One region of the Cronobacter sp. 153480017-3 genome, then DNA from elsewhere that is predicted to be linked to it. Evidence: predicted binding sites of a transcription regulator. Region 1 holds the regulator's gene; each other region holds the start of a gene.
The links. Region 1 encodes PhoB, which activates phosphate uptake and scavenging genes when phosphate is short. Its sites were predicted from a motif close to CTGTCATAAAACTGNCNNAT; they were not measured.

Region 1 (7,594 bases):
CGTCGTCCGGCGCGTCGATGGCAAACAGCGCCAGCCGCGCGGGTGGGAATTCCGCAAGCCCCAACGTGCTGAACCACTGCTGGCGATCGGCCCATAAGAGCTTAAAGCAGTAGCGGCGGCGCGGCTGGCCGTCGCCGAGCGGAATGCTCGCCTGCCACGCGCTGACCTGCGGATGCGGCGCGGCGGTCAGGCGCTTCATTTCAAAGGGCGTTTCTTCGTTATCGCGCTCGTAACGCAGCATGACCTTTTCCGGCAGCGCGTTGCCCGCAAGCCAGAGGGTAATGAGTAATTTCTCCCCCTGCCGGTGAATAAAGGGCGCAACGGGGAGATGCCAGGCATTCAACATACACTTTGATCCTTAATCGACAGAAAACAGGCGCATCTTTCCACAGGGGCAACCGCGCGCCTTCCTCATTCTGGATTTTATTGGGGGAGGAGACGGGAGGCGGAGAAACAGAAGTGAGCGTAGAGCGAAAACGACATCCCCGCCAGGCGGCGGGGATGGAAGGGAGCGTTATGCACGAAGACGGGCGTCGCGGCGGCGTTTAAACACCCAGCCCACCAGCAGCAGCGCAATCCACGCGAAACCGACGTAGAGCGAAATGCGGGTATCGGGGTGATAGCCAATCAGCGCGATGATAAACGCCAGGAAAATCAGGCCGACGATGGTCGTCGCCACGCCGCCCGGCACTTTGAATTTCAGCGCCTTGACTTCATCCGCGCTCAGGCGACGACGGAACGCCACCTGCGAGAGCAGGATCATTATCCAGACCCAGACGGTCGCAAAGGTCGCGAGTGACGCAATCACCAGGAAGACGTTTTCCGGCATGATGTAGTTGAGATACACCGCCAGCAGCATCGCAAAGCACATCACCACCACCGTCACCCACGGAATGCCGCGGCGCGAGGTTTTGGCGAACACTTTCGGCGCGCTGCCCTGCTCAGCCATGCCGTGCAGCATACGGCCCACGCCAAACACATCGCTGTTAATCGCCGACAGCGAGGCCGTCAGCACGACGAAATTCAGAATGCCCGCCGCAACGGTGATCCCCATATGCTGGAAAGTGAGCACAAACGGGCTGCCGTTGGTGCCGACTTCATCCCACGGGTAGATAGACATAATCACGAACAGCGTGCCGACGTAAAACACCAGAATACGCAGCGGCACAGAGTTAATGGCGCGCGGAATGGATTTGGCCGGATCTTTCGCTTCACCGGCGGTGATGCCGATAATCTCGATGCCGCCGTAGGCGAACATCACCATTTGCAGCGCCATGACGGTGCCAATCCAGCCGTTCGCGAAGAAGCCGCCGTTACTCCAGAGATTATGGATGCCGGTCGGCTGACCACCGTTGCCGATACCCCAGACAATGATGCCGATACCGGCCGCGATCATGATGATAATGGTGGCGACTTTAAAGAACGAGAACCAGAACTCCAGCTCGCCGAAGACTTTCACGCTCATCAGGTTAATGGCGCAGATGATAAGCACCACGCTCAGCACCCAGACCCAGTGCGGCACCGTCGGGAACCAGACACCCATATAGATGCCGAACGCGGTGACGTCGGCAATGGCGACAATCAGAATTTCAAAGCAGTAGGTCCAGCCGGTGATATAGCCTGCAAGCGGGCCGAGGTTATCCTGCGCGTAGCGAGAAAATGAGCTCGCCGCCGGGTTATGCACCGACATTTCGCCAAGCGCGCGCATGATGATATACGCCGCCACGCCGCCGATAATGTAAGCCAGCAGTACGCTCGGACCCGCCATTTTGATGGCGTCCGCCGAGCCGTAAAACAGGCCGGTGCCAATCGCTGAACCCAGCGCCATAAAGCGGATGTGTCTTGCACTCAATCCGCGCTTGAGCTTGTTCTCGTTTTCCATCTTTCCAGTACCACGTCATACAATAAAAAACCACGGAGCCAGGCCCCGTGGTTCAACAATCAACCGACGATCAGTGAGCGGTGGTTGTCACGCTCCGTCCGGCCGCACGATCCCAGAGCGCCGCCGCCAGCGTAATCGCGACGGTCGGCAGCAGCCAGGCCAGCCCCTGATCCGCCATCGGCAGTTTCTGAGTCCAGGCCGGAAGGATACCGCTTATCGCGGAGGCTTTCACCCCATCAATCAAACCAAACAGCAGACTGACCGCCATCGCCGGGGCGATAACACGGCCCGAATTATGCCACCAGCCGCGGGTGAAGCTCAGCACAACGAGTGCGATACATGGCGGATAGATGGCCGTCAGCACCGGAATGGAGAACTGAATCAGCTGGCTTAAGCCAAGGTTCGACACCACCATCGAGAAGAGACCCAGGATAAACACCAGCGCGCGGTAAGAGAGCGGCAGATACTGCGCGAAAAACTCGGCGCAGGCGCAGGTCAGGCCGACCGCCGTCACCATGCACGCGAGGAAGATCAGCGCCGCCAGCAGGAAGCTGCCCGCACCACCGAAGGTGTGCTGAACATACGCATGCAGAATCGCCGCGCCGTTGGCGGATTGATCCACCAGCGTCGCGCTGTCAGAGCCCAGACGGAACAACGCCAGGTAGAGCAGCGTCAGGCCGACGCCCGCCATCAGGCCCGCGAAAATGGTGTAGCGCGTCAGCAGACGAGAATCAGACACGCCGCGTGAACGCGCCGCGTTGACGATAACAATCCCGAACACCATCGCGCCGAGCGTATCCATCGTCAGATAACCGTTCACGAAGCCGTTAGAAAACGCCGCTTTCTGATAGGCATCTGTCGCCACGCTGATATCGCCCGCCGGCCAGACAATCGCCGCCACCGACAGCACCACCAGCGCGATGATTTTCAGCGGGGCCAGGAAGTTGCCCACGGTATCCAGCAGTTTGCCCGGATAGAGCGACACCAGAATCACCAGCGCGAAATAGACCAGGCTGTAGATGAGCAGCGGCAGCGCGCCGTCGCCGGTGAGCGGCGCAATGCCCACTTCAAACGACACGGTCGCGGTGCGCGGCGTCGCGAACAGCGGCCCGACGGCCAGATAACACACCGTCGCCAGCAGAATGCCCGCGACGCGGCCAATCGGATGGCTCAGGCTGTCAACGCCACCGCCGACTTTCGCCAGCGCCACCACAGTCAGCACAGGCAGACCCACGGCGGTAATAAGAAAGCCGATCGCCGCCGTCCAGACATGCGGACCGGCCTGCAAACCAACCATGGGAGGGAAAATGATATTGCCCGCGCCGACAAACAACGCAAAGGTCATAAACCCCAGTGCGATAATGTCGCGCGATTTTAAACGATGGGTCATAAGATTTACTGCCTGTGGATGTGGTGTTGAAATTGACTAATTTTTTATCGCCAGTCACCTGACGAAAACGCGGCTATTTGCAGAGCTGACAGCGGGATATGCTTCCCGATTACGCTGGCGAAGAATTGTTTTTCGATTTACCAGGTAAAAACAGTCGGTCTGGCAATAGCAGGGGCGCAATTTAAACGCTTATAACGTTTAAAGGCAAGACGGGATCGTAAAACCAGACCTTTATGCCAGATCTAAGTTTCAGAGCAGTGATAAAATCTAAAATCGTAAAAAACCTCCGGCGATTCGCGCGAGCAAAAAAGCGTCAAACGCTGAAAAAAGCGTTCAGAGGCGGCGAAAAAATGAATAAGGCCAGCTTATGGCTGGCCCTGGAAAGGAAGCTTTACGAATTACACGTCGGAAACGGCTTTGGCGGGCGCGGAGACGATTAACCGCTCCGGCAGGAGGAACGAAAACGTGGTGCCTTTGCCGGGCGTACTTTCAATCTCCAGACGCGCGTCGTGGTGCGTCAGCGCATGTTTCACAATCGCAAGCCCTAACCCGCTGCCGCCCGTCTGGCGCGAGCGTGCTTTATCCACGCGATAGAAACGCTCGGTGAGGCGCGGGATATGCTCCGCGGCGATCCCCGGCCCGGTGTCGGCCACGCTAAAGCGCGCGCCGTTCGCCACATGCTCCCAGCGCACCGTGATGTGCGTCCCGGCGGGCGTATGGTTGACCGCGTTATACACCAGGTTTGAAATCGCGCTGCGCAACTGCTCATCGTTGCCCAGCACTTTAAGCTGCGGATCGACCTCAAACGTGAAGGTATGCTTCTGCTGGCTCAGCGTCTGCGCCTCGCGCTCCACCACCCGCAGCATCATCGGCACGTCGATGGTTTCGTTAAGCTGCATCGCGGGCGCCGCCTCGATTTTCGAGAGCGTGAGTAGCTGTTTCACCAGCCCTTCCATGCGGAAGGTCTGCTCGCGCATCGTGTGCAGCGCTTTTTCACGCAGCGGCCCTTCGAGCGTCTGCTCGTGCATCATCTCCAGATACCCCTGCAACACGGTGAGCGGCGTGCGCAACTCATGGCTGACGTTAGCGAAGAAGTTGCGCCGCGCGCCTTCGAGCTGATGCATCTGCGTGACGTCGCGCGCCACCATTAACAGCTGATCTTCGCTGTACGGCATCACGCGAAACTCAAGATGACGCCCGTTATTGAGCACCAGATGCAATGGCCGGTTGAACTCCTTGCCGCGCAGATAGCTGGTGAATTCCGGGTAGCGCAGCAGGTTTAAGATGTTCTGGCCGTTATCGTCCGGCCAGCGCAGGCCGAGAAGCTGTTGCGCAAGGCCGTTACACCAGAAGATGACGCCCTCTTCCGTGGTCAGCACCACGGCGTCCGGCAGGGATTCCGCGCCGCTGCGAAAGCGTTTGATAAGATTACCCAGTTCGCGGCGGCGTTTTTTATTGCGCAACTGCATCTGGTGCAGGCCGTAGAGCAGCGGCTCCCAGCTCCCGCTGCCGGGCGGCGGCGTCATGCTGCGATCCACCCACAGCCACCAGGAAAGCCGCAGCAGATTCCAGAAATGCCAGATAAGCAATCCGGTCACCGCCGCCAGTAAAAACCATGCCAGATAGCCGAATATCGCCCCGAGCACCAGCGCCGGGATACAGCAGAGCAACAGCTCCAGCACCAGTCTTTTCCATGACAGCCGTTCCAGCACGCGTCACACTCCTGTTTTGGGTTTAAAAACGGGTTGAGAACCGATAACCCGTACCGCGCACCGTCTGAACCATTCTGTCATGACCACTCTGCTCCAGCGCCTTACGCAGGCGGCGGATATGCACATCCACGGTGCGATCTTCCACATAGACATTGGTGCCCCAGACGTTATTCAGCAGCTGTTCGCGGCTGTAAACGCGCTCCGGGTGCGTCATAAAGAAGTGTAACAGCTTGAATTCGGTCGGCCCCATATCAAGGGGGTTTTCGCCGGTCATCACGCGGTGCGATGACGGATCGAGGCTTAAGCCCTGCATTTCGATGACTTCATCAACGGCCATCGGCGAGATACGGCGCATAACCGCTTTAATACGCGCCACCAGCTCTTTCGGGGAGAACGGTTTGGTAATGTAATCGTCAGCCCCGGTCTCCAGGCCACGCACGCGATCTTCTTCTTCGCCGCGCGCGGTCAGCATCACCACAGGGATCTCACGGGTCAGCGCTTCGCGTTTGATATGTTTAATAAACTGGATCCCCGATCCGCCGGGCAGCATCCAGTCCAGCAGAATCAGATCGGGCCACGGCTCATTGAGTTGATTCACCGCACTGTCATAATCTTCCGCTTCCACCGGCTGGAAGCCGTTTTGTTCCAGTACGAAACACACCATCTCGCGGATAGGTGCTTCATCTTCAACGACCAGAATACGTCTCGCCATGATTCGCCCTGTTAAATAAAGTAAACAGTATGTTATGCGGCGCCATTATGCGTCAGATTTATGACAGATTTATGAAAAAGATGACCGTAAGATGACCTGTCAGCGCAGGCGGTTAAACCCGGCGGCGCGACGAAACAGGACACCCGCCGTACTGGATGTTTATAATCCCCTTCTCGCTTTTTCGCCACAGGGCATCCCATGCGTATTCTGCATACCTCAGACTGGCATCTTGGTCAAAATTTTTACGCTAAAAGCCGCGCCGCCGAACATGAAGCCTTTCTCGACTGGCTGCTGGAGGCAGCGGTTGCGCATCAGGTAGATGCGATTATCGTCGCGGGCGACATCTTCGATACCGGCGCGCCGCCAAGCTATGCGCGTGAGCTCTATAACCGCTTTGTGGTCAAACTCCAGGCGGCGAACTGCCCGCTTATCGTGCTCGGCGGCAACCACGATTCGGTGGCAACGCTCAATGAATCCCGCGAACTGCTGGCCTGCCTCAATACCCACGTTATCGCCAGCGCGCAGCTTACGCCAGAAACGCAGGCCACGCTTTTGTACCGCCGCGACGGCGAACCTGGCGCGGTGCTCTGCCCGGTGCCGTTTTTGCGCCCGCGCGACGTGCTACGAAGCCTTGGCGGGCAGTCAGGCCGTGAAAAGCAGCAGCAACTGCTGGAAGCCATCAGCCTGCACTACCAGCAGAGCTATGAGGCCGCGTGCGCGCTTCGCGGCGACCGTAATCTGCCGATTATCGCGACCGGCCATCTGACCACTGTCGGCGTGACCAAAAGTGACGCGGTACGCGACATCTATATAGGCACGCTCGACGCCTTCCCGGCGGACCGCTTTCCGCCCGCCGATTATATCGCGCTCGGGCATATTCACCGCGCCCAGAAAGTGGCGGGCTGCGAGCATATCCGCTACAGCGGCTCGCCGATTGCGCTGAGCTTTGATGAAACCGGCAAAGAGAAAAGCGTTTATCTGGTGGAGTTTGCAGACGGCAAACTGCGCGACGTCACGGCCCTGCCGGTGCCGGTCAGCCAGCCGCTGGCGGTGCTGAAAGGCAGCCTGGAATCCATTACCGCGCAGCTCGAACAGTGGCGCGACGCGCCGGATGATCCAAAAGTCTGGCTCGATATCGAAATCGACACCGGCGAGTTTCTGCATGATATGCACCGTCAGATAAGCCAGCTCACCGAAAGCCTGCCGGTGGAGGTTGTCCTTCTGCGTCGCAGCCGCGAAATGCGCGAGCGCGCGCTCGGCACGCTGAGCACCGAAACGCTCAGCGAGCTGGGGCCGGAAGAGGTGTTTGAACGCCGCCTGGAGCTGGAGGCGCTTGAGGAGCCGGAGAAAGCGCGCCTGCGCACGCTCTTCGCCCGCACGCTGGAGAGCCTGCACGAGGAGGACGAGGCATGAAAATCTTAACCCTGCGGCTAAAAAACCTGAACTCGCTGAAAGGCGAATGGAAAATCGACTTTACCGCCGAACCGTTCGCGAGCAACGGGCTCTTCGCCATTACCGGCCCGACCGGCGCAGGCAAAACCACGCTGCTCGACGCCATCTGCCTTGCGCTCTACCACCGCACGCCGCGCCTGAACGCGCTGTCGCAAAGCCAGAATGACCTGATGACGCGCGACACCGCCGAGTGTCTGGCGGAAGTGGAGTTTGAAGTCAAAGGCGTCGCCTGGCGCGCCTTCTGGAGCCAGAGCCGCGCGCGCGGCCAGCCGGACGGTAACTTGCAGGCGCCGCGCGTGGAGCTGGCGCGCTGCGAAGACGGCAAAATCGTCGCCGATAAAATCAAAGACAAACTCGACAGAATTGCCGCGCTGACGGGGCTGGATTACGACCGTTTCACCCGTTCGATGATGCTCTCGCAGGGGCAGTTTGCCGCGTTTCTCAAT
Region 2 (7,594 bases), on a different contig from region 1:
CATTCGCAATTTTTTCAGTACCCTGAGCCAGACGACGGGACTGCGCCATGTATTAACCGCGAGGAGTGCATTCGCCAATGGCAAAAGAGAAGAAACGTGGCTTTTTTTCCTGGCTGGGTTTTGGCCAGAAAGAGCAGGCAGAAACGGAAGCCGAACAACAAGAACAACACGTAACAGAACAACCCGCGGCGACAGAAGCGCGAGTTGAGCCTGACTCGCAGACGCAAACGACCGCGCAGGAGACCACGCACTCCCTGGCCGAGTCTGAAAAATTCGCCGATGACGTCGTGGCCGTCAGCGAAAGCGTGGTTCATGAAGAAAAAGAGGCCGCGCAGCCGGAAACCATTGAGACGCCGGTTCAGCCAGAACCCGAGCCGGAAGCCGTAAAACCAACGGTTGCACAAGCGGAAGAGTGGCTGCCGGAGCAGGAAGAAAACCTCACGCCGGTAGCGCTTGCGCCTGAAGTTGTCGCTGAACCACAGCCAGACGCGGCCCCGGAAACGATCGTTGAAGAAGACGTCATTGAAGATGCGGCTGTTGAAGAAAAAGCCGTCGAGCCTGCGGTGGAAGCGCCGCACGATGCACACGAGATTGCTGAAGACGCGCCGATTAGCGAAGAAGAATTAGTCGCGCTGGCGGCTGACCCGGAAGCGGCGCTGGAAACCGAGCCGGAAGAGGAAGAAACCGCGCCGGTCGCGGAGCAGGAAAAACCCACTAAAGAGGGTTTCTTCGCGCGCCTTAAACGCAGCCTGCTGAAAACCAAAGAAAATCTCGGTTCCGGATTTATCAGTCTGTTCCGCGGCAAAAAAATCGACGACGATCTGTTCGAGGAGCTCGAAGAGCAGTTGCTGATTGCCGATGTGGGCGTGGACACCACGCGTAAAATCATCGCCAACCTCACCGAAGGCGCGAGCCGCAAGCAGTTGCGCGATGCCGAGGCGCTCTACGGCCTGCTGAAAGAAGAGATGGGCGAGATCCTGGCGAAAGTGGACGAGCCGTTGAATGTCGAAGGCAAAACGCCGTTTGTTATCCTGATGGTTGGCGTCAACGGCGTGGGTAAAACCACCACTATCGGTAAACTGGCGCGTCAGTTTGAGCAACAGGGCAAATCGGTGATGCTGGCGGCGGGCGATACCTTCCGCGCCGCCGCGGTGGAGCAGCTCCAGGTCTGGGGGCAGCGCAACAACATTCCGGTTATCGCGCAGCACACCGGCGCGGATTCCGCCTCCGTGATTTTCGACGCCATCCAGGCGGCGAAAGCGCGCGGCGTAGATGTGCTGATTGCCGATACCGCCGGGCGTTTGCAGAATAAATCGCACCTGATGGAAGAGCTGAAAAAAATCGTCCGCGTGATGAAAAAGCTCGACGAGAACGCGCCGCATGAAGTGATGCTGACTATCGACGCCAGCACCGGGCAGAACGCCGTAAGCCAGGCGAAGCTGTTCCACGAGGCGGTAGGGCTGACCGGCATTACGCTCACTAAGCTTGACGGCACCGCCAAAGGCGGCGTGATCTTCTCAGTGGCCGATCAGTTTGGTATTCCGATTCGCTACATTGGTGTGGGCGAACGTATTGAAGATTTGCGTCCGTTTAACGCGGGCGACTTTATTGAGGCACTTTTTGCCCGAGAGGATTAACCATGATTCGCTTTGAACATGTCAGCAAAGCCTATCTCGGTGGGAGACAAGCGCTGCAGGGGGTGACGTTCCACCTGCGGCCTGGCGAGATGTCATTTCTTACCGGCCACTCCGGCGCCGGTAAGAGTACGCTGCTGAAGCTGATTTGCGGTATCGAACGGCCGAGCGCCGGGAAAATCTGGTTTGGCGGCCATGAGATAAGCCGTCTGAAAAACCGTGAAGTGCCGTTCCTGCGTCGTCAGATCGGCATGATTTTCCAGGATCACCATCTGCTGATGGACAGAACGGTCTACGATAATGTGGCGATCCCGCTGATTATCGCGGGTGCCAGCGGCGAAGATATTCGCCGTCGCGTATCGGCGGCGCTGGATAAGGTCGGTCTGCTGGACAAAGCGAAAAACTTCCCGATTCAGCTTTCCGGCGGCGAACAGCAGCGCGTGGGCATCGCCCGCGCCGTGGTCAATAAACCGGCCGTGCTGCTGGCGGATGAACCGACGGGCAACCTGGATGACGCCCTCTCGGAAGGCATTCTGCGTCTTTTCGAAGAATTTAACCGCGTCGGGGTGACGGTATTAATGGCGACGCACGACACCGGGCTTATCTCACGGCGCAGCTACCCGGTGCTCACCCTGAGCGAAGGGCATTTGCATGGAGGCCGTGTTGGTGAATAAACGTGACGCGCTGAATGAAATCCGGCGCTTTAGCAACAAACTGGATAATTTCCGTAAACAGCGTTCTTCCGGTGAAACAGGACGGCCTGTGCAGAAGCGAAATAAAGGCTCCAACACCAAAGGCAAATCGCGTCAGGGCGGCATCAATGAACAGGTGCGTTACGCCTGGCAGGGCGCGCTTGCCGATCTGAAAAGCAAACCGCTCGCCACGTTTTTAACGGTGATGGTGATTGCCATTTCGCTGACGCTGCCGAGCGTCTGCTACATGGTTTATAAGAACGTTAGCGAGGCGGCGACGCAATATTATCCGTCGCCGCAGATTACGGTCTATCTCGATAAAACGCTCGACGATAACGCCGCGCAGCAGGTGGTGGGGCAGCTCCAGGCCGAGCCGGGCGTGGCGAAGGTCAATTACCTCTCGCGTGACGAGGCGCTTGGCGAATTCCGCAACTGGTCGGGCTTTGGCGGCGCGCTGGATATGCTGGAAGAAAACCCGCTGCCCGCCGTGGTGGTGGTCGAGCCGAAGCTCGATTTCCAGAGCAGCGAAGCGCTCAACACGCTGCGTGACCGCGTGGCGAAGCTTCAGGGCGTAGACGAAGTGCGCATGGATGACAGCTGGTTTGCGCGGCTGTCGGCGCTCACCGGGCTGGTCGGGCGCGTCGCGGCGATGATAGGCGTACTGATGGTCGCGGCCGTGTTCCTGGTTATCGGCAACAGCGTGCGCCTGAGCATTTTTGCGCGCCGTGACACCATCAACGTGCAGAAACTCATTGGCGCGACGGATGGTTTTATCCTGCGTCCCTTCCTGTACGGCGGCGCGCTGCTCGGGTTTACCGGCGCATTACTTTCACTGATTCTGTCAGAAATCCTGGTGATGCGGTTATCCGCCGCCGTGACGGATGTGGCGAAAGTTTTTGGCACCACCTTTGAAATCAGCGGGTTATCCTTCGATGAGTGTCTGTTGCTGCTGCTGGTCTGTTCCATGATCGGCTGGGCGGCCGCCTGGCTTGCCACCGTGCAACATTTACGTCACTTTACCCCCGAGTAAAAAATATTTGTTATAATCATCCCCTGCTACGAGTTCCCGTCAGCAGGGGATGCGTACCGTGAACTTCCGCTTCTCCTGCCCACGCTTTTTCATAGCAATGTCACATTTTGTGCGTAATTTATTCACAAGCCTTACGTGAACTTGTGGATAAATTCACGGTCTGATAAAAGAGTGGCTGATATTCTCGTTGCTCAAACATGCTGGCCCGTTTGTTGCCTGATGGGGACGAACGCCAGTCCGATGTCGATTGAGAGGATTTGAATGACCAAAGAAATGCAAACTTTAGCTTTAGCCCCGGTCGGTAACCTGGATTCCTATATCCGGGCGGCCAACGCCTGGCCGATGTTGTCGGCAGACGAAGAGCGGGCACTGGCTGAAAAGCTGCATTACCAGGGCGATCTGGAAGCAGCGAAAAAGCTGATCCTGTCTCACCTGCGTTTTGTTGTTCATATCGCTCGTAACTACGCGGGCTATGGCCTGCCGCAGGCGGACCTGATCCAGGAAGGCAACATCGGCCTGATGAAAGCGGTGCGTCGCTTCAATCCGGAAGTGGGCGTGCGTCTGGTCTCTTTCGCCGTGCACTGGATCAAAGCTGAAATCCACGAATATGTGCTGCGTAACTGGCGCATCGTGAAAGTCGCCACCACCAAAGCGCAGCGTAAGCTGTTCTTTAACCTGCGTAAAACCAAGCAGCGTCTGGGCTGGTTTAACCAGGACGAAGTGGAAATGGTGGCCCGCGAGCTGGGCGTTTCCAGCAAAGACGTGCGTGAAATGGAATCGCGTATGGCCGCGCAGGACATGACCTTTGACATGTCCCCGGACGACGACGCGGGTGACAGCCAGCCGATGGCTCCGGTGCTGTTCCTTCAGGATAAGTCTTCTAACTTTGCCGACGGCATTGAAGATGACAACTGGGAAGAACACGCCGCCGACAAACTGACCGACGCCATGCAGGGTCTCGACGAGCGCAGCCAGCAGATTATTCGCGCGCGCTGGCTGGATGAAGACAACAAAAGCACGTTGCAGGAACTGGCCAACCGCTACGGCGTCTCAGCCGAACGCGTGCGTCAGCTTGAAAAAAACGCGATGAAAAAGCTGCGTGCCGCGATAGAAGCGTAAGCCGCGTCAGCCTGATGACACACCCCGCCTTAAGCGGGGTGTTTTGTTTTATGCGCGGCGTAAAAGCGCCGGGTAAGCCGCTTCAATACATGCCAGCAGGGCTTTAAATGCGCCCTCCATTTTCTCCTCCGCCACGCAGGCGAATCCCATCAGCAGGCCGCGACGCCGGTTTTCCGTCAGGTAATAGCGCGACAGCGGGCGCACCAGAATATCGCGCGCGTTGGCAAGACGGGCTATCTCCACATCGTCCGCGTCATCCGGCAGATTCAGCACCAGATGCAGCCCGGCGTTATCGCTGAAATCCGACAGCGCCTCCGGCCCCAGATAGCGCGTAATCAGCGTTGTCAGACACGCTCTGCGACGGCCATACAGCAGCCGCATCCGCCGGATGTGGGCACTGTAATGCCCGGCCTCGATAAACTCTGCCAGTGCCGCCTGGATAATCGAATGGCCGCCGCGATAAAGCTCGGCATGCGCGGTTTTCATCTCGTGTGCCAGCGCGCGCGGCAGTACCACATAGCCGATGCGCAGGCCCGGATAGAGCGTTTTGCTGAAGGTGCCGATGTAAATCACCGGCGGGTCCGCCACCAGCCCCTGCAATGCCGGGATCGGCTGGCCGGAAAAGCGAAATTCGCTGTCGTAGTCGTCTTCCACGATCCAGCTGCCGGTCTGGCGCGCCAGCGTTAACAGGCGCTGACGCCGCTCAAGGCTCATGACCGCGCCCAGCGGATACTGGTGCGACGGCGTGACGAAAATCAGCCGCGGCGGTGTTCCGGCGCTCTCCGGCGGCACCATGCCCGCGCGGTCGACCGTCACCGGCGTAATGTTTACCTCATTCATCTGCAACACATGGCGGATGCCCCAGTACGAGGGCTCTTCCACCCACGCCGTATCACCGCCGTCGCACAGCATACGCGCCACCAGGTCGATAGCCTGATGAATGCCCTCGGTGATCAACACCTGATCCGCCGTGCAGTGAACCGATCGCGACACCCGCAGATAATCCACCAGCGCGCGCTGTAGCTCCGGCGTGCCGCCCTGACAGCTGTAGGTGAGGCGCTGCGGGCTGGGACGGCGGCTGATCCGCGCCTGAATTTTGCTGAAAAGCTGATGCGGAAAGGCGTGTACGTCCGGCACGCCGGGGATAAACGCGCCCCACTGTTTCGGGCTGGCGCTGACCTGCCCGAGCAGCGTTTTCCCGCGCGAGGAGAACTCCGCATGCGCAACGCGATCGTGCTGCCCCTGGGCCACCGGCGGCGCAGATAACAGGCTGTCCGGCAGCATTCCGGCGACGAACGTGCCGCTGCCGGCGCGAGAGGTCACATATCCTTCTGCGAGCAATTGTTCATAAACTGTTAACACAGTGTTGCGAGAAAGGCCAAGCTGCTGGGCGAGATCCCGCGAGGCGGGCAGGCGGCTTTGCGCAGGCAGGCTGCCGTCAAGAATAGTCAGGCGCAGCGCGTTATAAAGCCGCTTATGCAGGCGTTCATCGCGCTGTTCGCCGAGGCGAAGCAATAAGAGATCGCACACTAAAGAATGCAATTGGATCCCTCATTTATTCGAAACTGGTACTCGATTATAGGGCCATAGCCTGGGTAAATAAACGTCACTGTTTCAGGTTTGTTGCTAAAAAGTGACGTTTATCAGCAGGAGAATGCGGGTGAAAAATTCAGAATTGAACCAACGTCGTCAGAGCGCCACCCCACGTGGCGTCGGCGTCATGTGCGGCTTCTATGCCGAAAAAGCCGACAACGCCACCCTGTGGGACGTGGAAGGCAACGAGATTATCGACTTCGCAGCGGGGATTGCGGTGCTGAACACCGGCCATCGCCATCCGCGCGTGGTGGAGGCCATCGAAAACCAGCTGCGCGCCTTTACGCACACGGCGTACCAGATAGTCCCTTACGAAAGCTATGTGGCGCTTGCGGAGCGCATCAACGCCTGCGCGCCGATTGACGGCCCGGCGAAAACCGCGTTCTTCACCACCGGCGCGGAAGCGGTGGAAAACGCCGTGAAAATCGCGCGCGCGTATACCCGTCGCCCTGGCTTAATCACCTTCGGCGGCGGCTTTCACGGGCGCACGTTTATGACGATGGCGCTCACCGGCAAAGTGGCACCGTACAAAATCGGCTTCGGCCCGTTCCCGGGCTCGGTGTTCCACGCGCAATACCCGAACGCGCTGCACGGCGTGTCGGTGGACGACGCGATGGCGAGCCTTGAGCGTATTTTCAAAGCCGATATCGCGCCGGATCAGGTGGCGGCCATTGTGCTGGAGCCGGTACAGGGCGAAGGCGGTTTCAACGTCGCGCCGCCAGCGTTTATGGAGGCTCTGCGCGCGCTGTGCGACGAGCACGGCATTCTGCTGATTGCCGATGAGGTGCAGAGCGGCTTTGCGCGCACCGGCAAACTGTTCGCGATGGAGCATTACGGCGTGAAGCCGGATCTGCTGACCATGGCGAAAAGCCTCGCGGGCGGGATGCCGCTCTCGGGCGTGGTCGGGCGCGCGGAGGTGATGGACGCGCCTGCGCCGGGCGGCCTTGGCGGCACCTACGCCGGTAACCCGCTGGCGGTCGCGGCAGCGCACGCGGTGCTGGATGTGATTGAGCAGGAAAATCTCTGTCAGCGCGCGAACGAGCTGGGCCAGCATCTGCAAGAGGTGCTCAACCAGGCACGCACCTACTGCCCGGCGATTGCCGAAGTCCGCGGGCAGGGCTCGATGGTGGCGGTGGAGTTTAACGATCCGCAGACCGGCAAGCCGTCGCCTGAGTTTACGCAGCAGGTGCTCACGCGCGCCCGTGAAGAGGGGCTGCTGCTGCTGAGCTGTGGCGTTTACGGCAACGTTATCCGTTTCCTTTACCCGCTGACCATCCCGGATGCGCAGTTCAGCAAAGCGCTGGAGATCCTTTCCCGCGCGCTGGGGCGCTAACGGCGAGGCGGCTTAAACGGCGGGTGCGCACGGCTTACCCGCCCTACATCAGGCCCGTAGGGCGGGTAAGCGCAGCGCACCCGCCATGTGAGGCAAAAAACAGGCCGTAGGGCGGGTAAGCGCAGCGCACCCGCCATGTAAGGCAGACCAAACCCTGCCGTAAAACGAACAGGAATTACCCCGAGGGCGCCCG
Region 3 (7,594 bases), on a different contig from region 1:
CTGGCTCAGGCGGCGCCGTTTTCCTCCTTTTCATCTTTTTCCCCGCCCGTTTTTCTGAAACTTTCCGCTACGCGCCGTCCAGTTTTTTCCCGTTGATACTCATCAAGCTTTCCCGTTAAGGGGCTTTGCAGAATACGCCCTTTTTATGAGGGAACAGAATGGAACCATTAACCCCAAAGGATGAACCGGACGAAAGCGGGCTGTCGCGCCGCGACTTTCTGCGCGCCACGTCGGCGCTCGCGGCCGCGCCGCTTTTTGTGCAGGCCGGCGTGGCGAAAGCACAAACGCCCGCGGCAGAGGTACAGGAAACGGAAACCGTCGTGCCCACCTGCAGCACCTTTGACTGCGGCGGCAAATGCGATATCCGCGCGCACGTTAAAGAAGGCGTAGTGACGCGCATCTCCACCTGCCCGGATAACGAAGTGGATCCTGATATGCCGCTGATGCGCGCCTGCGTGCGCGGGCGCGGTTATCGTCAGTTTGTTTACCATCCGGACCGGTTGAAATACCCGATGAAGCGCGTCGGCAAACGCGGCGAAGGGAAATTCGAGCGTATCAGTTGGGATGAGGCGACGACGCTTATCGCCGATAACCTGCGGCGTATCACCGCGAAATACGGCCCGGCGTCGCGCTTTATGCACACCGATACGGCGGTCTCCGGCGGCGCGTTCTCCGGCGACAAAATGGCGCGGCGTTTACTGAACCTGACCGGCGGTTATCTGGAGTCCTATCACTCAGTGAGTATGGGAAACACCGCCGCCGCCACGCCCTATACCTACGGCACCGCCGCCAGCGGCAGCTCGCTTAATACACTCAAAGACACAAAGCTTGTGATCCTCTGGGGCCATAACCCGAACGAAACCGTTTTTGGTCACACTAACCACTACTTTCAGCAGATGAAGCGCAACGGTACGCGGTTTATCGTGGTCGATCCGCGCTACTCCGATACCGTGGCGTCGCTCGCCGAACAGTGGGTGCCGCTGCTGCCCACCACCGATAACGCGCTGATGGACGCGATGATGTACGTCATCATCAGCGAGAACCTGCACGACAGCGCGTTTATCGCGCGTCACGCCATCGGTTTTGATGAAAATACGATGCCGGAAGGCGTACCGGCGGGCGAATCGCTGATGGCGTATCTCTTTGGTGAAAAAGATGGCGTGAAAAAAACGCCGGAGTGGGCGGAGCGCATCACCCATGTGCCCGCGCAGACCATCCGCCAGCTCGCCCGCGACTACGCCACCACCAGACCGGCGGCGCTGATCCAGGGCTGGGGACCGCAGCGCCATATCTGCGGCGAGCGCACCGCGCGCGGCTCCACGCTGCTCGCCACCATCACCGGCAATGTCGGCGTGAAGGGCGGCTGGGCGGCAGGCTACGGCGGCATCGGCAACCGGTTGTTCTGTGCCGATCCCTACAGCGTGCCGAACCCGGTGGCGGAAAAAATCTCCATCATGAACTGGGTGCAGGCCTGCGACGACGCGGCGAAAGTCACGCCGGAAAACGGCTTAACAGGCGCTGAAACGCTCACCAGCAACATCAAATTCATCTTTAATCTTGCGGGCAACTATCTGGCGAACCAGAACCCGGACATCAACCAGACCGTGAAAGTGCTGGAAGATGAAAGCAAGGTCGAGTTTATCGTGGTAAGCGATCTCTTCCTTACGCCAAGCGCCCGCTACGCCGATCTGCTGCTGCCCGAAACCAGCTTTATGGAGCGCTGGAACATCGGCGAAACCTGGGGCACTGGCAACTATCTGCTGCTGTCGCAAAAGCTGGTGGAGCCGGAGTTTGAGCGCCGCTCGGACTACGACTGGCTGCGCGAGGTCGCGCGCAAGCTCGGCATCGAGGCGCGTTTTAGCGAAGGGCGCAGCGAAAAAGCGTGGGTGGAACATATCTGGGAGAAAACCCGCGAGGCGCTGGCGGATCACGACCTGCCGGATTTCGCCGGGCTTTGCAAAAAACCGCACGTCTACCTGAAATCGCCGCCGTATGTCGCGTTTGAAGAGAACATTCTCGACCCGGACAACCATCCGTTCCCGACACCCTCGGGCAAAATCGAAATCTTCTCAAAACGGCTCTGGGAGATGAATCACCCGGAGATCCCGGCGCTGTCGCACTATGTGCCCGCGAAAGAAGGGCCACAAGACGCGCTGCGAGACAAATACCCGCTACAGCTCATCACGTGGAAGGGGAAAAACCGCGCCAATTCGACGCAATACGCCAACCCGTGGCTGCAGGAGGTACAGCGCCAGCAGCTCTGGATCAACCCGCAGGACGCCCGCGCGCGCGGCATTCAGCAGGGCGATCTGGTGCGGATTTATAACGATCGCGGCGTGGTACGCATTCCCGCCGACGTGACGCCGCGCATTATTCCCGGCGTGGTGGCGATGCAGGCAGGCGCCTGGTGGCAGCCGGACGCGGAAGGCGTCGATAACGGCGGCTGCCCGAATGTGCTCACCAGCGCGCGTATCACTCCGCTTGCCAAAGGCAATGCCCATCAAACCCTGCTCGTTGAGGTAACCAGACATGAGCCAGTTTAAGGATTATCCCCCGGTCAGCGGCGAGCAGCTGGGCTTTTTTATCGATTCGTCGCGCTGCTCCGGCTGTAAAGCGTGCCAGGTGGCGTGCAAAGACAAAAATAATCTCGAACCGGGGCGGCGCTTTCGGCGCGTCTATGAAGTTCATGGCGGCGGCTTCACGCCGACCGGCGCAGGCGGACTGATGCAAAACGTCTTCGCTTATACCTTATCGATTTCGTGCAACCACTGCGCCGATCCCATCTGCACGCGCAACTGCCCGACGACCGCCATGCACAAGCGCGACGGCGACGGCATCGTGCGCGTAAACACCGACAAATGTGTCGGCTGCGGTTACTGCGCCTGGTCGTGCCCTTACGGCGCGCCGCAGCGTAATACGCAGACCGGGCAGATGTCGAAATGCGATTTCTGCGTCGATCGACTGGCGCAGGGCGAGCCGCCGGTGTGCGTCGCCACGTGCCCGCTCGGGGCGATTCAGTTCGGCCCGATTAGCGCGCTGCGCGAACGCTTCGGCGCGCTCTGTGACGTCAACGGGCTGCCGCCGTCATCTGTCACCAGACCCAATCTGGTCATTAAGCCGCATCAGGGCGCACAGCAGGAGGAACAGCACGATGCATGAGTTTCCGTTAGTGATTTTTACGCTGTTCATGCAGGGTGCAGTGGGCTTTACGCTGATGCTCTGCTTCACCGCCGGGCAGATGCCGCGCGCGGGGCGACACACGCTCGCGACGCTGCCTGCGCTGGTTTGTACAGGCATCGCCGCGGCGCTTGGTTTACTCGCCTCGACGCTGCATCTGGGTTATCCGCTGAACGCCTTTAATGCGCTGCGCCACCTTTCCAGCTCCTGGCTCAGCCGGGAGATTGCGCTGGCGGGCGTGTTTATGGCGCTGATTGCTGTCAGTATTTTGCTTTTGATGATGAAGCGCGCAACACCGTGGCCGCTGCTGTGGCTGACAGCCCTGGCGGGGCTTGCAGATATGTTCGCTATGGCGTCCATCTACTGCCACGCGTCGGTCGTGACCTGGCAGCACGTTAACACCTGGGCCATGTTCCTGGGTTCGGTCGTGCTTATCGGCGCGTCGGTGCTACAACTTCGCCTCGCGTTGCGTCCGGCCTTTAACGCAAAGGCAGAACTCGCGGCAAGCCGTCGCCTTTCGCTGCTGGCCCTGGCGGTGGTATTGATCCGGCTTCTCATTCAGCCTGCGTACTATCACTTTTTAGCGCAAACGGTAGTGCCGGTGACCTTTCCGCTACAGCCGCTTTCGGCCTTTAACGCCTGCGCCGGGCTGCGTCTTACGGGCTGGTGCTGCTCTGCCGCAGGGGCGATGCTGCTGATGACCGGGCTGACGCGCCCGCACGGCTCGCGCTCGTCGCAAATGACGGGCAGTGCGTTGATTCTTCTTGGCGAATTGCTGCTGCGCCTCGCGTTTTTCACCATCGACGCCTGATGCGTCTCTTCAACACCATAGCGCCCGCACAACCCTGTGTGGGCGCGCGCTGCGCCAGAAAACGGCTGGCCAAAAGCCGCTGCGATGTTTGCGTAAAACGCTGCCCGACGGGCGCGCTGAGCATCCACCATCATGAGGTGATTCTCGCGCCGGAGCACTGCACCGGCTGTGGGATCTGCCTGTTTGTCTGCCCGGCGGACGCGCTGGAGGATCTCGTACCGCTGGCGCGAATTCACCGCGAGGGCGTGCTGCTCGGGCCGTTTACCCAGCCTGTCGCGGCAGAGGAGTTGATGCTCTTGCACACGCTGTACCGCATTCGCGCGGTCGCGGTGGATCTCACGCGTGACACGCTCTGGCTGCGGCCACTGGCTGAACTTAACCTGTGGCTGAAAAAGCGCGGCGAGCCGGGCTGGCAGTGTGTTGCGGTTTCACCGGCGGCAGGTGAGGCCAAGCGCCGTCTGCTGCGCCCGGACGGTGAACGCGCACGCGTAGCGCACGACGTTGCCACCCGGCGTGCGGCGGGGGCGTTTTTATCCGCATACGCCGTCATGCTGGATACCACGCGCTGCCTACTATGCGGTGCCTGTGGCCGGGCATGCGCCAGCGGCGCGATATGCTTTGGCGAACAGGATTTCACGCTCAATACAGGACGTTGCGATGGCTGTGGCGACTGCGCGGCGGTGTGCCCGGTTGATGCTATAACGATAACGGAGGGCGACGCCGGGCCGCTGATCCGCCGGGCGTTGCATCACGCCCGCTGCGAGCGCTGCGGCGAGCCGTGGCGCGCCTGGCATCCGGGCGAGAAAGTGTGCCCGGTTTGTCAGCGTCACGGCTTCAGCATGCGCGGCGGTTAACGCGGTGACTCGCTGAATCCACAGGAGAAAAGGACGCTGTCATTAATCTGTCACGCCTGCGTCTTATAACAGTGCCACCCCGACTCTGGATCTGAGAACCATGAAATTCAAACCGCTTACGCTCGCTTTCGCCGCGCTTTTTCCGCTCTGTTCCCTTGCCGCCGCGCCGCAGGTGGAACGCTATGTCGTGACGTTTCCGCAGGAAGATCACGTGGTCTATTCCGGCAACTACGCCAGTGCGTTTCCCAATGGTCTGCCGGTAGGCGTGGGCTCCGGCCTGCTGTTTTTACGCAAAGAGGGCGATGACCTGATTTTCGCGACCGTCACCGACCGCGGCCCCAACGCCGACTCGCCGAAAATGGGCAAGCAGGAGTCGAAAATCTTCGCAAGCCCGGAGTACACGCCGCTGATGATGACCATTCGCGTCAGTAAAGACCAGGCGCAGGCGAGCGATCCGATGCCGCTGCATGACGATAAAGGCAATATCAGCGGTCTGCCGCTGCCCGCCGGGCTCATCGGCGCCACCAACGAGCTGGCGCTTAACGACGCGCTGCAAACGCTCACCGGTGATAAACGCGGGCTGGATACCGAAGGGATCACGCCAGACGGCAAGGGCGGCTACTGGCTGTGTGACGAATATGGTCCGTTTATTATTCATGTTGACGCCAGCGGCGCGATCCTCGCTAAACAGGGCCCGCAGGCGGGCAAGGGCGAAGAAGGCGTGGCCGGCGGACTGCCAAATATCATTAAGTGGCGTCAGCCTAACCGCGGCTTTGAAGGGCTGACCCGGATGCCGGACGGGCGCATTATCGCGGCGGTACAGAGCACGCTGGATATCGACGGCAAAACCAAAAACACCGCGCGCTTTACGCGGCTGGTGAGTTTTGACCCGGCTACCGGCAAAACCGCGATGTATGGTTATCCGATCGACATCGACGTCTATAAAAAAGCCAAAGACGCCAAAATCGGCGATATCGTGGCGCTGGACGACCACCGCATTTTGCTTATCGAACAGGGCGGCGATAAGAACAAAACCATGCGCAACCGTGTTTATGTAGTTGATCTCAGTAACGCCACCGATCTGAGCACGCTGGATAAGACCGAGCCGCCGGAATTCGACGATGCGGAAAAACTCAACGCGCGCGGTGTGCAGCTCGCCACAAAACAGCTGGCGGTCGATTTGCGGGAACTGGGCTGGCAGCAGGAAAAAGCGGAAGGGCTGGCGCTTATCGACCCGCAAACCCTCGCGGTCATCAATGATAACGACTTTGGTTTACAGTCAGAGCTGCTGGAGCCGCAGGGCGATAAAAAAGAGATGGATGACTACAACGTGGACGGGCAGGGGCATCTGACGCTGGACGGCAAGCCGGTTGCCAGCAAAATCGGCATTAAGCCGCTGGAAAAACCCGCCTCGCAGAATGAACTGTGGGTGATAAAGCTCGATAAGCCGCTGTAAAGGCAATAAAAAAGGGCAGGCCGACACCTGCCCTGACTCGTTTTACAACCGTTAGCTCAGTTTAAATACCGCGACCGCCTGATTGAGCAGCTGTGACTGTTCTTTCAGCGAGTGGGCGGCGGCAGAGGCTTCTTCCACCAGCGCGGCGTTCTGCTGGGTAACGGAATCCATCTGCGCGACGGCCTGGTTAATCTGCTCAATTCCACGGCTCTGCTCGCCGGTGGAGAGCGCGATTTCTGACATCAGCTCAGAGACCTGTTTAATCGAGCCGATAATGCGCTTCATGCTCTCGCCCGCGCGCGCCACGCGGTCACTGCCCAGCACCACCTGCTCGCCGGACTGCTCGATAAGCTCTTTGATCTCCTTCGCAGCCACCGACGAGCGCTGCGCCAGATTACGCACTTCGCTTGCCACCACCGCAAAACCTCGACCCTGCTCACCCGCACGGGCGGCTTCCACCGCGGCGTTGAGCGCCAGGATGTTAGTCTGGAAGGCGATATCTTCGATAATGCCGATAATGTTGTCGATCTTGCTGGAGCTGGATTCGATCTCCTGCATGGAGACGACGACTTCTTCGACAATCGCGTTGCCTTCCTGGGCGGCGCTGCGCATATTGCCCGCGAGCTTATTCGCCTCGGCGGTGTTTTCCGAGGTGTGTTTCACGGTCGAGGTCAGCTGTTCCATGCTGGCGGCAGTTTCGCCGAGCGACGCGGCCTGCTCTTCGGTACGCGCCGAGAGATCGACGTTACCGGCGGCGATCTCTTCCGCGGCGTGGGCCACGCTCTGGCTGGAGTCGCGCACCTGGGCGATGATATTGACCAGCGACAGACGCATCTGCTCAAGCGAGCCGAGCATCTCGCCAATCTCATCTTTCGAGCCGGAGAGCACCGGCGTGTGCAGCTCGCCTTCCGCCATCTGCTGGCAGTGGCGACGCGCGGCATCCAGCGGCGACAGTACGCGGCGTTTCAGCAGAATAAACATCGCGCCAATCAGCAGCGTAAACAGCAGGGCGAACACCGCGATGGTAACGATGCTGTTTACAAAGCGCTCCTGCGCCTCCTGGTTCAGACGCTGGGCATATTTCTCACGAAACGCCAGCAGCTGATCGAGCGTAATTTCAAACTGACGATCCAGTTGCGGAATTGTGGTGCTTACGAGCTGGTTAAACCGCGCGGTATCGTTGCGACTCGCCGCATCCATCAGCGGACGCAGGCCGTCATCAACATACGCCTGCCAGGCCTGACGGTACGGGGCCGCCAGCGCTTCTTCGCCTTCAACCGCAGGGGCTGCTTTGTA
Region 4 (7,594 bases), on a different contig from region 1:
GAGCCGGTACGCCGTAATGAATTTATCATTGGTGTGTCTTACGACGCGGATATCGATAAAGTGCGCGCGCTGCTGACTGAGATTATTCAGTCTGAAGACCGCATCCTGAAAGATCGTGAAATGACGGTGCGCATGAACGAACTGGGCGCGTCGTCTGTGAACTTTGTCATTCGCGTGTGGAGCAAGAGCAGCGATCTGCAGGAGGTTTACTGGGACGTGCTGGAGCGCATCAAGAAAACGCTGGATGCCAACGGTATCGGCATTCCTTACCCGCAGATGGATGTGCATTACAAGCCGGTAAAAATCGAGGCTGAAGAAAAAGCGCAGCCGCAAGCGCCGCAGTCAGCGATTATTACGCAGCCTGACGCGCCGAAAGAAAAACCGGCCGACGGCCAGTAAACTCAGGACGGTCTGCCATGCGCAGGCCGTTTTTTTACACCTCACTATTAGCGTTGCTTATTGGTGATTAAAACTATTCGTTTTTGCTAATAAAAAGCAGCCCGTACACTGAGCGCCTGACATCACCACTCTTCGGGAACACAACGTGCTAAGTTTTTATTTTCAGGGGCTTGCGCTGGGGGCAGCGATGATTTTGCCGCTCGGCCCGCAAAACGCTTTTGTGCTCAATCAGGGTATCCGCCGCCAGTATCATCTGATGATCGCCTCACTGTGCGCGCTCAGCGATGTCGTCCTGATTTGCGCCGGAATTTTTGGCGGCAGCACCATCCTGATGCAGTCGCCGTGGCTGCTGGCGCTGGTCACGTGGGGCGGTGTGGCGTTTTTGCTATGGTACGGCTTCGGGGCGCTGAAAACTGCGCTGGCGGGCAACCCGGAACTGGCGTCGGCGGAAATTCTCAAACAGGGCAGGCTGCGTATTATCACCACGATGCTTGCGGTAACCTGGCTTAATCCGCACGTTTATCTCGACACCTTTGTGGTGCTCGGCAGCCTTGGCGGGCAGCTTGACGCCATACCGAAACGCGCCTTTGCGCTCGGCACCATCAACGCGTCTGTCGTCTGGTTCTTCAGCCTTGCGCTACTTGCCGCCTGGCTTGCGCCGCGGCTTCGTACCGCACGCGCGCAACGGATGATTAATCTGTTAGTTGGTCTGGTAATGTGGGTTATCGCCTTCCAGCTGGCGCGCGAAGGGATAGAAAATCTGTCTGCGCTCGGCCTCTAAGCCTTCTCTGATGGACATTCGGCACTGAACCGCTAAGCTTGCAGGCAGATGCCCGACACTCTCTGGCGGGCGGTTTTACTTGCACGCAGCATGGAGGAAGAACAGTGAAGTTTAAAGTGATGGCCCTTGCGGCAATGATTGGTTTCGGCGCGGCGTCTGTGCAGGCGAATGAACTGCCCAACGGCCCGCATATCGTCACCTCCGGCACGGCGAGCGTGGATGCGATACCGGATATCGCGACGCTGGCTATTGAGGTCAATGTTTCCGCGAAAGACGCGGCGGCGGCAAAAAAACAGGCGGACGAGCGAGTAGGGCAGTACCTGACTTTCCTGCAAAATAACGGCGTTGAGAAAAAAGACGTTAATGCCGCTAACCTGCGTACCCAGCCGGAATATGAGTACCTCAAGGATGGTAAAACCCAGCTGAAAGGCTATCGTGCGGTACGTACCGTCGACGTGACGTTGCGCAAGCTCGATAAACTGAACGAGCTGCTGGATGGCGCGCTGAAAGCGGGCCTGAATGAAATCCGCTCCGTCTCTTTAGGCGTGGCGCACCCGGATGAATATAAAGATAAAGCCCGCAAGGCGGCTATCGATGACGCGGTGCGTCAGGCGCAGCAGCTGGCGAGCGGCTTTAACAGTAAACTTGGCCCGGTTTACAGCGTGCGTTATCACGTCTCTAACTACCAGCCGACGCCTGTGATGCGCATGATGAAAGCCGAAGCGGCAGCGCCGGCTTCAGCGCAGGACACCTACGATCAGCAGACTATCCAGTTTGACGATCAGGTGGATGTGGTGTTTGAACTTGAGCCTTCTCAGGCGCAGAGCGGTACGGCGAATCAGAATGGTTCGGGAAGCCAGGGCACTGCGCCTGCGGCGACCAACGCGCCATCACAGCAGTAAACGAAAAACCCGCCATCCGGCGGGTTTTTTAATCCTGACGCAACACTTTGTGGCCGTATTCCAGCAGCGCATCGGTAACCTTGCGCATCATTCTGCTTTCCGGCGCAAATCGGTGCCAGAAGAGCATCCGGCGCTGGTACAGCCCCGGCGTGAGATCGATAAGCTCACCGCTTTGCAGCTCTTTTTCAATTTGCAGGTGCGGGATCATACAGCACGTAGTGCCCTGACGGGCCAGCTGTACGAAGGCTTCTGACGAGTTAACGATGTGGCAGGGCACGCTGCCTGGCGGCAGATCGAAATTCTGCTGTAAAAACGCCTGATGCATATCATCCAGATGGTCGAACGCGACGGCGGGCGCTTTCAGAAGCGACGCGCGCGTCACGCCGTTTGGAAAGTAGCGATCGGCAAAAGGTTTCGAGGCGACAAAGAGATAGTCCAGCGCGCCCAGTTGATCGACAAGGCAGCTTGGCAACGCCTGCGGCTGAATACTTACCGCGCCGACCACTTCACCGCGGCGCAGCCGCTCCTGGGTGCGGGTTTCATCTTCCACCTGCAAATTAAGACGCACTGGCGAATCCGCCAGCACGGGGGCCAGCGCGGGCAAAAGCCAGGTCGCGAGACTGTCGGCGTTGACCGCGAGCGATAGCAGCAGCGGCGTTGAACCGGTCTGTTCATCGCCCAGCCACTCTTCTTCCAGCAGCTCAACCTGGCGCAGCAGAGCCAGCAGCTTTTGCCCTTGCTCGGTCGGGCGCGGTGGCACGGTGCGCACCAGCAGCGGCTGGCCGAAGGTGTTTTCCAGCTGTTTAATACGTTGTGACACGGCGGACTGCGTAATACACAGCTTTTGTGCGGCGCGCTCAAACCCGCGCTCTCTGATTACCGCATCCAGCGCCTGTAGTGTTCTGTAGTCCGGGCGTTTCATCTCTCTGGTGTGCTCCCTGTCTCGTTATGTTCCGCACTATGACATAAATTTGCACCGGATACAGACCCAAACGCAAACATCGGAGCTGTGCCGCAGAATGACTCCCCCATTGCCCGGCGGGTTGTTTTATAATGCGGCACAGTTTTTACACCACAGGCAAAACTCTCATGACGCAGGATGAACTTAAAAAAGCCGTCGGCTGGGCCGCACTGAAGTACGTCGAGCCGGGCACGATTGTCGGCGTAGGCACAGGCTCCACCGCCGCGCATTTTATCGACGCGCTGGGCACCATGAAAAACGAGATTGAAGGCGCGGTTTCCAGCTCTGACGCCTCCACCGCAAAGCTCAAAAGCCTAGGCATTACTGTTTTCGATCTTAACGAGGTGGATTCTCTGGGCATCTATGTCGATGGCGCAGATGAAATCAACGGCCAGATGCAGATGATCAAAGGTGGCGGCGCGGCGCTGACGCGCGAGAAAATCATCGCGTCGGTGGCACAAAAGTTCATCTGTATCGCGGATGCGTCCAAACAGGTGGATGTGCTCGGCACTTTCCCGCTGCCGGTGGAAGTGATCCCGATGGCCCGCAGCGCGGTCGCGCGTCAGCTGGTGAAGCTCGGTGGTCGCCCGGAGTATCGCCAGGGTGTGGTGACGGATAACGGCAACGTGATTCTGGACGTTTACGGTTTAACCATTCTCGACCCGATCGCACTGGAGAACGCCATCAACGGCATTCCGGGCGTCGTAACCGTTGGTCTGTTTGCGAATCGCGGCGCGGACGTGGCGCTCATCGGCACTGCCGATGGCGTGAAAACCATCATAAAATGATCTGACGGGGCGCTCCGGCGCCCCTGCGGTTAAAAAAATTCCCCTGCGTTAAATTTGGTGACATCTCTCACATTTTTGTTTCCATCCTGTTAATCCTTCCGTCATATTTCTGCCATGCGACATTTTCTTCTGCCTTTTATCTCTGCGTGATGTTTCTTCAACGTCGCGACGCAAACGTTCATATTGCCGGGAACGCAAATTTTGATATGTTGGCAGAAGGCTGGCTTATTTCAGCTTCATAACAGTTCAGACAAGACAGGGTCGGGAAATGGCAAAAGTATCGCTGGAGAAAGACAAAATTAAATTCTTGCTGGTGGAAGGGGTTCACCAGAAAGCCATCGATAGCCTGCGTGCCGCAGGTTATACCAATATCGAATACCACAAGGGCGCGCTCGACAGCGAACAGCTGAAAGCGTCCATCCGCGATGCGCACTTTATCGGCCTGCGATCCCGTACTCATCTGACTGAAGAGATTTTTGCCGCGGCGGAAAAACTGGTGGCGGTCGGCTGCTTCTGCATTGGCACCAATCAGGTGGATCTGGACGCGGCGGCGAAGCGCGGCATTCCGGTCTTTAACGCGCCGTTCTCCAACACTCGTTCGGTGGCCGAGCTGGTCATTGGCGAGCTGTTGTTGCTGCTGCGCGGTATTCCGGAGGCGAACGCTAAAGCGCACCGCGGTATCTGGAATAAAGTCGCGACGGGTTCGTTTGAAGCGCGTGGTAAAAAACTCGGCATTATCGGCTACGGCCATATCGGCACTCAACTCGGTATCCTCGCGGAATCGCTGGGGATGAACGTGTTTTTCTATGATATCGAAAGCAAGCTGCCGCTCGGTAACGCCACCCAGGTGCAGCATCTCTCCGATCTGCTCAATATGAGCGACGTGGTGAGCCTGCACGTGCCGGAAAACGCGTCCACCAAAAATATGATTGGTGCTGAAGAGCTGGCGCTGATGAAACCCGGCGCGCTGCTGATTAACGCCGCGCGTGGTACGGTGGTCGATATCCCGGCGCTGTGCGAGGCGCTTTCCAGCAAACATCTGGCCGGTGCCGCGATTGACGTTTTCCCGGTTGAGCCTGCGACCAACAGCGATCCGTTTAACTCGCCGCTGTGCGAGTTCGACAACGTGATCCTGACGCCGCACATCGGTGGTTCAACCCAGGAAGCGCAGGAAAACATCGGTCTGGAAGTGGCGGGCAAACTCGCGAAATACTCCGACAACGGCTCTACGCTCTCGGCGGTGAATTTCCCGGAAGTTTCTCTGCCGCTGCACGGCGGAAGCGTCAGCCGTCTGCTGCATATTCATGAAAACCGCCCGGGCGTGCTGACCGCCATCAACCAGATCTTCGCCGAGCAGGGCATTAACATCGCGGCGCAGTATCTGCAAACTACGCCGCAGATGGGTTATGTGGTGATTGATATTGATGCGCCGGAGGACATCGCGTACAACGCACTGCAAAGCATGAAGGCGATTCAGGGCACGATCCGCGCGCGTCTGCTGTATTGATGTTGATGTTATAAAGCCGGGCATTTTACCCGGCCTGCTGAAACAGATGTTGAGCCGGGTTAGCGTAAGCGACCCGGCTTTTTATTTCACCAGCGCCAGATTTTCGTCGGCGTCACTACCACTGGCAGTGGAATGTCCCACTCCTGCACAGGCAGGCTTTCTACCTGCTGGCAGTCGTGCGCGTAGCCGACCGGCAAGAATCCGTGCGCGCGCCAGTTTTGCAGCGTGCGGTCGTAAAAACCGCCGCCCATGCCGAGGCGCTGCCCTGTGCGGTCAAACGCCACCAGTGGCGTGATAAGCACGTCGAGACGGTCTAACGGCAGCACATGGCGCACATCAAGCGCAGGCTCAAGAATTTTCAGACGATTCGTGGCGAGCAGGCTGTCCGGCAGGTAACGCAAAAACAGCAAATTGCCGGGGCTGAAAGGGTGAAGTACAGGCAGGTATACCTGTTTTCCGGCGCGCCACAGGCCTTCGATCAGCGGTCGGGTATCGAGTTCGCCATCAAATGAGAGAAACACCGCCACGCTTTTGGCTTCCACCACCGGCGCGAAGCCCAGCATACGGGCAGCGGCCTGTTCAGCGAAATGCGCCTGCTGGTGAGCCGTCAACGCGCGACGCTTCTGGCGGATTTCTTTACGGATGTGCTGACGAAGGTCTGAAGTAACGGGAAGTTCTGTCATGGTAGTAGAAGAAGGGGAATCTCCGAGATGCCGCCGCAGGCTGTAACCCTTGAACCCGCGGTTCAAGGTGAATGCGTCGTCACGGTTTTCAGGCTTCTCGGACGAACCGAGCATGCTCACCAACCGTGGAGCGTCACATTCTGTTTTTTTGAAATATCGGCTCAGGGGACTGGCCCGCTTGCGAACATCTCAGAGAAATTTTTTGCTTCACGGTCACTCTACCATAGTAGACCCAGAAGCGTTATTCAAACTTAGGCTCCGCTCTTTCGCTTATGCGACCTTGCTCAAGTAATGCTTGTTCAATGGTCTGCTGGAGCATCCGGATACGCTGTTCCATGTTGGCCGCGTAGTCACGGGTTTTCACTTTTTCCTGAGCGAGCTCATAACAGATGTTTAATGCTGCGATGAAAACTAACTGCTCAGTATTGGTGACTCTAGTGCGAACTTTCAGATCTTGCAACCGTTGATTCAGCTCGTCCGCAGCCTGATTCAGTGCATCTCGCTGTTCAGGCGGGCAATTCACCCGCAGTGAACGCCCAAAAATTTGGATATCGACTGGTTGTGCAGACATTCCACTTTCCTGCTGTTGACTCGCCAACCATTCGCGCCGGGGCTGCGAAGGGGCGACACTATAGCTACCCTGATATGAAGACACAAGCCCTTTTCTGGTATCACCAGGGCACGAAGTGGTAGCATAACACGAACTCATCCTCCCAACGACGACGAATGCGCATGTCTATACAGAACGAAATGCCTGGTTACGACGAGGTCGGCCAGTTGCTTAATCAGCAAGGCGTGGGCCTGACCCCCGCAGAAATGCACGGCCTTATCAGCGGAATCCTGTGCGGCGGCAATCATGACAGCAGCTGGCAACCGCTACTGCACGACCTGACCAACGAGGGGCTGGCGTTCGGCCAGCAGCTCGCTCAGGTGCTGCGTCAGCTGCACGCCGCCACCAGCGATACGCTGGAGGATGACGGTTTTCTGTTCCAGCTCTGGCTGCCGGACGGCGACGATGTCTCGGTCTTTGATCGCGCCGACGCGCTGGCAGGCTGGGTAAACCATTTCCTGTTGGGCCTCGGCGTCACCCAGCCGAAGCTCGACAAAATCACCGGCGAAACCGGCGAAGCCATCGACGATCTGCGCAACATCGCTCAGCTCGGCTATGACGAAGGCGAGGATCAGGAAGAGCTGGAGATGTCGCTTGAGGAGATCATCGAGTATGTGCGCGTCGCGGCGCTGCTCTGCCACGACACCTTTACGCGCCAGTCACCGACCGCGCCGGAAGTGAAAAAGCCCACGCTTCACTAACATTCGTTTACTCAGGAGGTGCAATGACACAGCAAGAGTTTCTGCGACGCCGTCAGGCGTTGCTGGCGAAAATGGCTCCGGCCAGCGCGGCGCTGATTTTCGCCGCGCCGGAAGCGACGCGCAGCGCCGACAGCGAATACCCGTACCGTCAGAACAGCGATTTCTGGTACTTCACCGGCTTCAATGAACCCGAAGCGGTGCTGGTGTTGATCAAAAGCGATGAAACGCACAGCCACAGCGTGATTTTCAACCGCCTGCGCGA

Region 2: a site for PhoB is predicted at 3,443-3,462, ahead of rpoH (RNA polymerase sigma factor RpoH). Genes of this name have one in related genera too.
Region 3: a site for PhoB is predicted at 4,879-4,898, ahead of ACUW6V_RS00350 (esterase-like activity of phytase family protein). Genes of this name have one in related genera too.
Region 4: a site for PhoB is predicted at 4,057-4,076, ahead of serA (phosphoglycerate dehydrogenase). Genes of this name have one in related genera too.

What each region holds. Positions count from the first base shown of each region.
Region 1 covers NZ_JBSEYN010000007.1:127,514-135,107, reverse strand. Annotated here, with positions in the region: gene malZ (maltodextrin glucosidase) at 1-346, opposite strand, end outside; gene proY (proline-specific permease ProY) at 515-1,882, opposite strand; gene brnQ (branched-chain amino acid transporter carrier protein BrnQ) at 1,953-3,272, opposite strand; gene phoR (phosphate regulon sensor histidine kinase PhoR) at 3,671-4,984, opposite strand; gene phoB (phosphate response regulator transcription factor PhoB) at 5,007-5,696, opposite strand; gene sbcD (exonuclease subunit SbcD) at 5,895-7,109, shown strand; gene sbcC (exonuclease subunit SbcC) at 7,106-7,594, shown strand, end outside.
Region 2 covers NZ_JBSEYN010000004.1:148,848-156,441, reverse strand. Annotated here, with positions in the region: gene ftsY (signal recognition particle-docking protein FtsY) at 78-1,637, shown strand; gene ftsE (cell division ATP-binding protein FtsE) at 1,640-2,308, shown strand; gene ftsX (permease-like cell division protein FtsX) at 2,301-3,356, shown strand; gene rpoH (RNA polymerase sigma factor RpoH) at 3,618-4,475, shown strand; gene pdxR (MocR-like pyridoxine biosynthesis transcription factor PdxR) at 4,524-6,017, opposite strand; gene ACUW6V_RS11480 (4-aminobutyrate--2-oxoglutarate transaminase) at 6,136-7,401, shown strand.
Region 3 covers NZ_JBSEYN010000001.1:71,398-78,991, forward strand. Annotated here, with positions in the region: gene ACUW6V_RS00330 (DMSO/selenate family reductase complex A subunit) at 159-2,543, shown strand; gene ACUW6V_RS00335 (DMSO/selenate family reductase complex B subunit) at 2,530-3,159, shown strand; gene ACUW6V_RS00340 (dimethyl sulfoxide reductase anchor subunit family protein) at 3,152-3,988, shown strand; gene ACUW6V_RS00345 (4Fe-4S binding protein) at 3,988-4,842, shown strand; gene ACUW6V_RS00350 (esterase-like activity of phytase family protein) at 4,943-6,298, shown strand; gene ACUW6V_RS00355 (methyl-accepting chemotaxis protein) at 6,350-7,594, opposite strand, start outside.
Region 4 covers NZ_JBSEYN010000003.1:246,883-254,476, reverse strand. Annotated here, with positions in the region: gene ACUW6V_RS09040 (small-conductance mechanosensitive channel MscS) at 1-399, shown strand, start outside; gene argO (arginine exporter ArgO) at 545-1,180, shown strand; gene ACUW6V_RS09030 (oxidative stress defense protein) at 1,285-2,082, shown strand; gene argP (DNA-binding transcriptional regulator ArgP) at 2,111-3,004, opposite strand; gene rpiA (ribose-5-phosphate isomerase RpiA) at 3,172-3,831, shown strand; gene serA (phosphoglycerate dehydrogenase) at 4,100-5,338, shown strand; gene ACUW6V_RS09010 (5-formyltetrahydrofolate cyclo-ligase) at 5,425-6,021, opposite strand; RNA gene ssrS (6S RNA) at 6,037-6,220, opposite strand; gene zapA (cell division protein ZapA) at 6,263-6,592, opposite strand; gene ACUW6V_RS08995 (YecA/YgfB family protein) at 6,754-7,332, shown strand; gene pepP (Xaa-Pro aminopeptidase) at 7,356-7,594, shown strand, end outside.